Linked DNA regions of Methylomagnum ishizawai. Each later gene encodes a partner of the first gene's protein in a complex. Links are inferred from orthologs where the notes say so. Each region holds a gene or a part of one and is shown on either strand. Other genes may lie near its edges.

Region 1 (4,733 bases):
CGCTTCGGCCAACCGGATATTGCGCGGAATCACGGTGCGGAACACCTGCTCGCCGAAATGCTTCAATAATTGCTCGGATACTTCCCCGGCCAAGCGGCTGCGGGTATCGTGCATGGTCCTCAGCAAACCCTCGATTTGCAAATGCGGATTCACGGTTTCGCGGACATTCCGCAAAGTATCCATCAGGTCAGACAAGCCTTCCAGCGCGTAGTATTCGCACTGCACCGGAATCAACACGCTATCCGCCGCCACCAGGGCGTTCAAGGTCAGGATATTCAGCGAAGGCGGGCAATCGATAACGACGAAGTGATACTCGGCGCGGGTGATCGCCAAGGCATCGGTGAGGGCGCATTCGCGGCGGTCGCGTTGCATCAATTCCACCTGGGCGGCGGTCAGGTCGGAATTGCCGGGCAGCACGTCCAGGCCGACCTCCTTGATCGAGAGTATGGCATCGCGGGCATGGACCTGGCCCGACAGCACCTCGTAGGCCGAAGGCGACACGGTCTTCTTGTTCACGCCGCAACCCATGGTCGCGTTCCCCTGCGGGTCCAGATCGACCAGCAGCACTTTGTGCCGGGTCGCCGCCAGCGAGGCCGCGAGATTGACGCTGGTGGTGGTCTTGCCCACACCGCCCTTTTGGTTGGCTACCGCGATGATTTTTCCCATTAGCTACCCGCCATGATTTCGACCAAATGCCGCTCCACGTCCAGACCCGGAATCGCCAGCTTATGGACGCGGACGCCGCGGCCCTTGAGGGTTTCGATTTCTTGCTGGGGCCAGACGCCCTTTTGCGCCAGAATCCGGCCTCCGGGGGCCAACAGCCGCGCCGTGGCCGCCACGATCTCCGCCAAACTGGCGAAGGCGCGGGCCAGCACGGTGTCGAACCCCCGTTCGGGGCGGTATTGTTCCACCCGCGCCGTGATGACGTCCACGTTTTTCAGCCCGAGTTCGATGACGGCCTGTTGTACGAAACGGGTTTTTTTGGCGTTGCTATCGAGCAGGGCGAAGGCTTTATCCGGGCACAGGATCGCCAGGGGAATGCCGGGCAAACCCGCGCCGGTACCCACGTCGAGGACGCTTGCGCCATGGAGATAAGGCGCGGCGGTCAGGCTGTCCAGCAAATGCAGGTCCACCGCCGTATTGAGGTCGCGGATGGCGGTGAGGTTGTAGGTGCGGTTCCATTTCCGCATCAGATCGAGGAAAGCCAGCATCCTGGCCCGTTGCTCCGGGGTGTGGGGCAGGGCGAGGGTTTCCATGCCCGCGGCGAGGCGGCGGTCGAGGGTTTCCATGCTCAGGCGCTCAGCTTCTTGATATGCACCAACAGCAAGGAAATCGCCGCCGGGGTCACCCCAGGAATCCGCGCCGCCTGCCCCACGGTTTCCGGGCGCTGCTGTTTGAGTTTGTCGCGTACCTCGGCGGAGAGGCCAACCACGTTGGCGTAATCGAACTGATCGGGCAAGCGCCAATGTTCATAGCGGCGGGCGCGGTCGATTTCGGCCTGCTGGCGGTCGATGTAGCCCTGATATTTGGCCTGGATTTCCACTTGCTCCAAGGCCTGTGGATCGTCCACCGCCGCCAGGACCGGGCAGATATCGCGCAGATGTTCGGCGCGGACTTCCGGGCGGCGCAGCAATTCGAGCAAGCGGGCTTCGCGGGTCAAGGGACTGGTCAGGATCGGTTCCAGGCTCAAAGCCTCGGGCGAATTAGGGCGGATTTCCCGTTCGGCCAGCTCGGTTTGCACCCTGGCAATCGCTGCTTGCTTGGCCTCGAACCGCCGCCAATGTTCGTCCTCCACCACGCCCAGTTCGCGGCCCTTGGGGGTCAGGCGCAAATCGGCGTTGTCCTCGCGCAGCAGCAACCGGTATTCGGCCCGGCTGGTGAACATGCGGTAAGGCTCGGCGGTGCCGCGGGTGATGAGGTCGTCGATCATCACGCCCATGTAAGCTTCGTCGCGGCTGGGGGACCAGGCTTCCCGATCCTGGGCTTTGAGCGCCGCGTTCAGCCCGGCGATCAAGCCTTGGGCGGCGGCTTCCTCATAGCCGGTGGTGCCGTTGATCTGGCCCGCGAAGAACAGACCGTCCATGGGCTTGGTTTCCAGCGAGGCTTTCAGATCGCGGGGATCGAAGAAATCGTATTCGATGGCATAGCCGGGCCGGGTGATATGGGCGTTCTCGAAACCCCGGATCGAGCGCACCAGCGCATATTGCACATCGAAAGGTAAGCTGGTGGAAATGCCGTTCGGGTAGATTTCATGGGTATCCAAGCCTTCCGGCTCGACGAAAATCTGGTGCGAATCCTTGTCGGCGAAACGCACGATCTTGTCCTCGATGGACGGGCAATAGCGCGGCCCCACGCCTTCGATCACGCCGGTGTACATGGGCGAGCGGTCAAGGCCACCCCGGATGATGTCGTGGGTGCGGCCATTGGTGCGGGTGATGTAGCAAGACACCTGCCGGGGATGCTGTTCCGGCGAACCCAGGAAGGAAAACACCGGCACCGGCACATCGCCCGGCTGTGCCTCCATCACCGAATAATCGAGGGTCCGGCCATCGATGCGCGGCGGCGTGCCGGTCTTGAGCCGCGCCACCCGGAATGGCAATTCGCGGAGGCGCAGCGCCAAGGCGTTCGAGGCCGGATCGCCCGCCCGGCCCCCTTCGTAATTTTCGAGGCCGACATGGATGCGCCCGGCCAGGAACGTCCCCACCGTCAGCACCACGCACCGCGCCCGGAACTTCAAGCCCATCTGGGTCACGACGCCCGCGGCCTTGCCATCCTCGACGATGAGGTCGGCCACTTGCTGCTGGAACAGGGCGAGATTGGGCTGGGTTTCCAGCTTGCGGCGCACCACGGCCTTGTACAAGGCGCGGTCGGCCTGGGCGCGGGTGGCGCGGACCGCCGGGCCTTTGCTGGCGTTCAACACCCGGAAATGGATGCCGGCCCGGTCCGCCGCCTGGGCCATGAAGCCGCCGAGGGCGTCGATTTCCTTCACCAGATGGCCCTTGCCGATGCCGCCGATGGCGGGATTGCAACTCATCTGGCCCAGGGTTTCGATGCTCTGGGTCAGGAGCAGGGTTTTCGCGCCGGCGCGGGCCGAGGCCAGGGCCGCTTCGGTCCCGGCGTGACCGCCGCCGACCACGATGACATCGAAGGTTTCGGAGAAGAACATGGTGGGAAAGCGCGTGGCGCTGGGTGGTGCTGGATGGAAGCCACCTAGCTTACACCATTGCAAGCGGAATCGGCGTTCCAGCCCCGCTGTCGGATATCAGTGGGAAGACCCCGCCGCTTCCAGGCGCATGGCCGCGATCTCTTCCAAGGGAACCCCGGTACGCTCGGCCAGCAGCGCATCGTCGGAACGGAGCAGTGCCCTGGTGGTACATACCGCCAAAAATTCCTCGCCATCGAATCATGATATCGAAATCGCCCGGCGGGTCGCGGCCTGATTCCCATCAAGCCCCACTCACACTCAACCAAGCCTTGATCTCCCTCTCCTCCGGCGGATTCAAACGCACATCCAGGAGATAAATGCGCCGATCCACCAGCCCCGCCTGGTTCACCAGATAACCGCGGATGGCCTCGGCACGGGCCTGGGCCAACAGCCGCAATTCCAGTTCGCTGACATTCCATTGTTCCAACACCCGCCGCTTGGCCGCGTTGAAGGTCGCGCCTTCCAAGCTGGGCTCCTTGCCGCTGGGCGGTGCCACCACGGCGGGCACGGGCGCTTGCCGTTGCCGGTAATAGCGGCTGAACAAGCGCCGGTAATCCTCGTCCGACAAGTCCAATCCATCGGCCTGCGCCACCCGCTGGCCCAAGGCCCGCAATTCCGCCGCCCGGTCGCTGCGTAATTGCTTCAACAGCGCGGCCTCGGCCAGGGCCATGCGGTCCTGCACCGGATCGGCGCTGCCCTTGATGTTGAGCTTGAGCGCGGGCCGTTCCTTGAGCGCCGCCGCGACCTTGTCGAGTTCGCCCTTTTCATCCGCCGACAACTCGGCATCCCCGGCCCGGAACCGCACGGTACTCAGCTTCTCGTCGCCGCCGCCGACCAGGTTGCCCAGCAGGCTGAAGGGCGAACCCACCAGCTTGGTCAGCATCTGCCGCACGGCGGTCGAGTACAGGTTGCCCAGGCTGAACTGCGGATTGTTCAGATCGCCGCTGATGGGCAGGTCGATATCGATCTTCCCCTCCGAGTCCTTGAGCAAAGCCACCGCCATATCCACCGGCAGGCTGGTCGCGGTCGGACTTTCGACCCGCTCGCCCAGGACGAGTTGATCCAGCACCATCCGGTTGGAGACCTCCAACCTAGACGCCTTGAGCTTATAGCGTAGGTCCATGTCCAGTTTGCCCTTCTCGATGCGGTAGCCGGCGAACTTGCCGGAATAGGGCGAGAGCGTGGTGAGATTCACGCCACGGAATTCCAGGGTCACATCGGTGTTGTTCTTGAAATGGGCGGGTTGTAGCTGACCGTAGAGCTTGGCCGGGGAACTCTGGTTGATATGGCCTTCCAGCAGCCATTCGGCCTTGGCGTTCTCCTGCGAGGACAGGCCGCGGATATTGCCGTTGAGGTCGCGGATTTGGGTGGCGAAACTGGGATTCAAGGTCAGGTCGCTGAAATCCATATGGGCATCGACCACCCGCACCGAGCCGATGACATAGGACCAGGGTGCGGCAGGGGCAGCGGCTTGCCTGGGCGGCGGCGCGGCTTGGGCTGGCGTTTCCGCGGGCGGGGCGATCAGGTC
Region 2 (4,680 bases), 4.5 Mb from region 1 along the record:
CCATGGCCGGCCGGATATTCGTACACCCGGACATCGGGCCGGGTCGAGCGGAACCCTATGATCCGCGCCGCCGGGATGTAGGGATCGGCCAGGCCGAAATGGAGTTGGGTCGGTATCCGCCGCTTGGGGCCGGGGTCTTCGGCGATGCCGCAGCCGTAATAACCGATGGCGCAGGCCAGGCCCTTCACCAGGTTCGCCGCATGGTAGGCCAGATACCCACCCCAGTCGTAGCCGATCAAAACCACCTTGCCATGGGGGGCGACGGATTCGACCGTGGCCTGGATATCGGCCATGGCCTTCCCGAACCCCACCGCCCGGACCAGGGCCAAGCCCTCGGTGGCTCCGGCCTCGTCCTCGCCCAGTTCCACGCCCTTCTTGGCGCGGTCGAACAAACAGGGCGCGACCGCGACATAACCCCGCGCCGCGTGGGCGTCCACCACATCCCGGATGTGGCGGGTGACGCCGGATAATTCCTGGAGTACCACCACCGCGCCTTTCGGCGCGTCCGCCGGGTCCGCCCGGTAGGCGGAGAAAACAAAACCGTCGCTTGCCGTAATATCGATCATCGTCGCATACCTCCAAACTGGGATCCGCCCGCGACCCGCCGCCGGACGGGTCGGTCCCGTCCGGTCGAGGGGTCATCACCTGCCGGAATCCCCTGGGGTTGCGCGTTCCAAGCGCGTCGCTTCCGGCCCCGCTCCACTACGCAGATTCCGGGCCAGGGGGCCGGGCGGAGGGCCACCGCCACCCAGGACCACGCTGGCCGGGGGCCGAACCACCTTGTCGAATTCCATGGCGATCAATGGATTGGGGCCGACAAGCCCAGGCTTGCTGGCGGGTGCCGCCCAGGGTGAAGCACCGGGGTCCGGGACGGGGCCGCCGGGATTAACTCCACTAAATACCGTGTAATTTACTCAACATTTTGTCCGGTCCCGTCGGATGAAACGCGACAAGGGGAACGGGAGGCGGCGGGTGATATCCGGGCGGAAGCTTGGCGCGGCGGGTGCCGGATCGACCTGGACGGGCGGCAGGCTAATTGCTTGGATGCCGGGGCCGGAAACCGGGGGGGTGTCTTCATGGCGGGCCGCGCGGGCTTGTCCTGGACGGTCCCAGGCTTCCGGTCCCGATCCATCCCCAACGGCGGTGGGCTTTCCAGCGCCGACAACCCTCCAAGCGGAGCATATGCAATGGCCTATAACATCAGAACCTTTTACAGCGGCCCGGCCGGGGTCGAAGCCTCGATTCCCGACTGGTTCAAGACCCGGACCGAAGCCCTGGTCGCCCAGCTCGGTGATGACAGTCCCGACGTGCAATGTTTCAAGCGGATGCTGGCCGAGGGCCGCATCGTGGAAGAGATGCTGCCCGAGGTGGATCAACTGGCCGGCAGCACCCAAAACCCCGAAGTCCTCCTGCTGGCCGTCGATATCGCCACCCATGCTTTCACGGTGTCCCAACTCGTCGCGCAGATGGTGCCGCTCAGGCCGAAAGCCGCCTGAGGGGGGTTCCGGCCCGGCTACCCCAGCCAGCCCGCCAGCGCGGCGACGATGGCGGGCATCTTCTCGGTCACTCGCCGCCATCCTTGATGGCTCGCAAGGCGCTATGGAACCGCTCACGAGCGGCTAAAAACTTCAAGACAGGCGTTATAAGGCCGAAGACAGGGCAACAAGATCACTTGCCAATACAAAAACTCCCAAATATCCGCCCCAATAAGTCGTCGCTGGTAAAAGCCCCGGTAATCTCGGAAAGCGCGTGCTGCGCCTCCCGCAACTCCTCGGCCAATAGCTCCAACGCCCGCGAATTCACCTGCCGGGCGGCGTTTTCCAGCGAACCCTGGGCGCGGGCGATGGCATCCAGATGGCGGCGGCGGGCGATGAACACGCCTTCGGTACCGGCCTCGTAGCCCATCGCGGCCTTGAGGTGGCGCAGCAAATCCTCCACCCCCTCGCCCCGCTTGGCCGAGAGATAAACCACCGGGCCTTCCGGCGTCCCGACCAGCCCGGCGGGTTTGCCGGTGAGGTCGATCTTGTTGTGGATGCGGGTGACGGGGAGGTTTTGCGGCAGGCTCGCCAGCAATGCCCCGGCCTGCTCCGGCTCGCGGTCGTCGATCAACAGCAACACCCGGTCGGCCCGCTCGATCTCGGCGCGGGCGCGGCGGATGCCTTCCCGCTCGACGATATCCTCGCTGTCCCGTAATCCCGCCGTATCGACCACATGCAGGGGCATCCCGTCGATCTGGATGTATTCGCGCAAGGTGTCGCGGGTGGTGCCGGCGATATCGGTGACGATGGCGGCTTCCCGCCCGGCCAGGCGGTTCAACAGGCTGGATTTGCCCGCGTTGGGCCGGCCCGCGATCACCACGGTCATGCCGTCGCGCAATAGGCAGCCTTGACGGGCGGTGCGGCGGATGGCGTCGAGCGCGGCCAGGAGTTCGGCGACCTGCGCGGCGATCTGGCCTTCCGCCAGGAAATCGATGTCCTCGTCGGTGAAATCGATGGACGCTTCGACATAGAGCCGGAGTTGGATCAAGGCTTCGACCAGGCCCCGCACGCGCCGGGAAAACTCCCCTTGCAAGGAGCGCTGGGCGGAACGGGCGGCTTGCGCGGTGGTGGCGTCGATCAAATCGGCGATGGCCTCGGCCTGGGCCAGATCGATCTTGTCGTTGAGGAAAGCCCGCTCGCTGAATTCCCCAGGCCGGGCCAGCCGCGCCCCCAAACCCAATACCCGCCGCAACAGCAAATCCAGCAACACCGGCCCGCCATGGGCGTGGAGTTCGAGGACATGTTCGCCGGTGAAGGAACGGGGCGCGGGGAAATACAGGGCGAGGCCGCTATCCAGTACCGAGCCGTCGTGGTCGCGGAACGGGCCGAAATGGGCGTGGCGGGCGGGAATCGTCCGGCCCAGGACGGCCTGGGCGATCTCCGGCGCGAGGTCGCCGGAAACGCGGAGGATGCCGACGCCGCCCCGCCCTGGCGGGGTGGCGATGGCGGCGATGGTGTCGGGGTTGGAAACGGCCATAAAAGAAAAGGCCGGGGTTCGCCCGGCCTCTCCAAGATCAAGAGCCTGCGGGCGCGGGCTTATCGACGATGATGGTCTTGTTGATATACCACTGCTGCACGATGGACAGCAGGTTATTGACCACCCAGTACACCACCAGCCCCGAGGGGAAGAAGGCGAAGAAGCCCGTGAACATCACCGGCATATACAGCATCACCTTGGCCTGTACCGGATCGGAGGGCGGCGGGCTGAGCTTCTGCTGGATGAACATGGACACGCCCATGATCAAGGGCAGCACGAAGTAGGGGTCTTTGTCGGACAGGTCGTTCAGCCACAGCATGAACGGGGCTTGCCGCATCTCGACCGACTCCACCAACACCCAATACAGCGAGATGAACACCGGAATCTGCACCAGGATCGGCAAGCAACCGCCCAGCGGGTTCACCTTTTCCTTGCGGTACATTTCCATCATCGCCATGTTCAACTTCTGCTTGTCGGCACCGTACTTTTCCTTGAGTTCGGCCAGTTTGGGCTGGAGCTTGCGCATATTGGCCATGGAGCGGTAGCTCGACGCCGACAGCCGGAAGAACAAGGCTTTCAAGGTGAGGGTGACGAAGATGATCGCCCAGCCCCAGTTGTCGAAAATCTTGTGGAATTGTTCCAGCAGCCAGAACACCGGCTTGGCGATGAAGGTCAGGGCGCCATAGTCCACGGTCAGGTCCAGGCCGGGCGCGGTCGCTTCCAGCACGCGGAGCAGCTTGGGACCGGCGTACAACTGGGCGGTGAATACCTTGGACTGGCCGGGCGCGACTTCCAGCGCGGGCGAATAGGCACCGATCACGAAATGGTTGTCCGCCAGCGCCTTGGTGTAATAGGTCTCCTCGTCGTCCTTGGCGGGAATCCAGGCGGCCACGAAATAATGCTGGATCATGGCGATCCAGCCGTCCTTGGACTTCTTGTCCAGGTTCTCGTTGGCCATGTCCTTGAAGCTGATCTTGCGGTATTTCTCCTCGGGGGTATATAGCACGCCGCCGGTGTAGGTGCGGACCAACTGGTCCTTGTTGCCGGGGTCTTTGCGCTGCAATTGCACATACTGGCGGCCTTTCCAGCCCGCCGCGCCGCCGTTGGTGACTTCCTGTTCCAGCGCGATTTCATAGCTGCCGCGCTTCAAGACATAGGTCTTGACCACCTTCACGCCCTGATCGTTGGTCCAGGTCAAGGGCACCCGCAGGGTATCCTGGCCGGGGGCCATCCGATATTGATCGGCCTGGGCTTCCCACGGGCTGTGGTGGGTGGGGGTGGAGGCTTCGTTGCCCAGGAAGCCGCTCTGCGCGACGAACATCAGATCGCCGTCGGAGAACAGTTCGACCGGCTGGTCGGGATGGTCCTTGCTGATGGGATAGCCCAGGAGGTCGAGCTTGCGGATATCGCCGCCCTGGGTATCGATCTCCAGGCGGAACAGATCGCTGGTGACCACGACGCGGCGGTGCGGCGCGACGCTGGCGGCGGGTTCGCCCTGCTTGACGATATCGTCGACGCCGCGGGCCGAGTCCGGCACATCCGGGGCGGCGGGGGATTGTTGTTGCTGCTGCAAGGCCGCGAGATCGGGCTTGGGGCCGTAATCGACCTGCCATTGCTGCCATATCGTGAAGCCTAGGAAGAACAGTAAAGCGAACAGGACGAACC

Evidence for each region. Proteins that work in one complex are often made in the same cells at the same time.
Region 2: the proteins of mnmG (region 1) and mnmE are in contact, whole or in part, in a solved structure (PDB 9HIP), measured with the Escherichia coli proteins. The link is inferred for Methylomagnum ishizawai from one-to-one orthologs.

The regions. Positions count from the first base shown.
Region 1 is NZ_AP019783.1:54,893-59,625, forward strand. The notes cover bases 730-3,644. They hold mnmG (tRNA uridine-5-carboxymethylaminomethyl(34) synthesis enzyme MnmG), read right to left. Parts: upstream 3,167-3,644; coding sequence 1,292-3,166; downstream 730-1,291. Other genes in these bases: rsmG (16S rRNA (guanine(527)-N(7))-methyltransferase RsmG), read right to left, coding at 730-1,289; K5658_RS23860 (hypothetical protein), read right to left, coding at 3,263-3,385; K5658_RS00295 (DUF748 domain-containing protein), read right to left, coding at 3,447-3,644. Also shown: K5658_RS00280 (ParA family protein), read right to left, coding at 1-666; more of rsmG, read right to left, coding at 666-729; more of K5658_RS00295, read right to left, coding at 3,645-4,733. UniProt on the Escherichia coli protein: NAD-binding protein involved in the addition of a carboxymethylaminomethyl (cmnm) group at the wobble position (U34) of certain tRNAs, forming tRNA-cmnm(5)s(2)U34.
Region 2 is NZ_AP019783.1:4,601,819-4,606,498, forward strand. The notes cover bases 843-3,704. They hold mnmE (tRNA uridine-5-carboxymethylaminomethyl(34) synthesis GTPase MnmE), read right to left. Parts: upstream 3,016-3,704; coding sequence 1,669-3,015; downstream 843-1,668. Other genes in these bases: K5658_RS20800 (hypothetical protein), read left to right, coding at 1,188-1,496; yidC (membrane protein insertase YidC), read right to left, coding at 3,053-3,704. Also shown: K5658_RS20795 (dienelactone hydrolase family protein), read right to left, coding at 1-566; more of yidC, read right to left, coding at 3,705-4,680. UniProt on the Escherichia coli protein: Exhibits a very high intrinsic GTPase hydrolysis rate. Involved in the addition of a carboxymethylaminomethyl (cmnm) group at the wobble position (U34) of certain tRNAs, forming tRNA-cmnm(5)s(2)U34.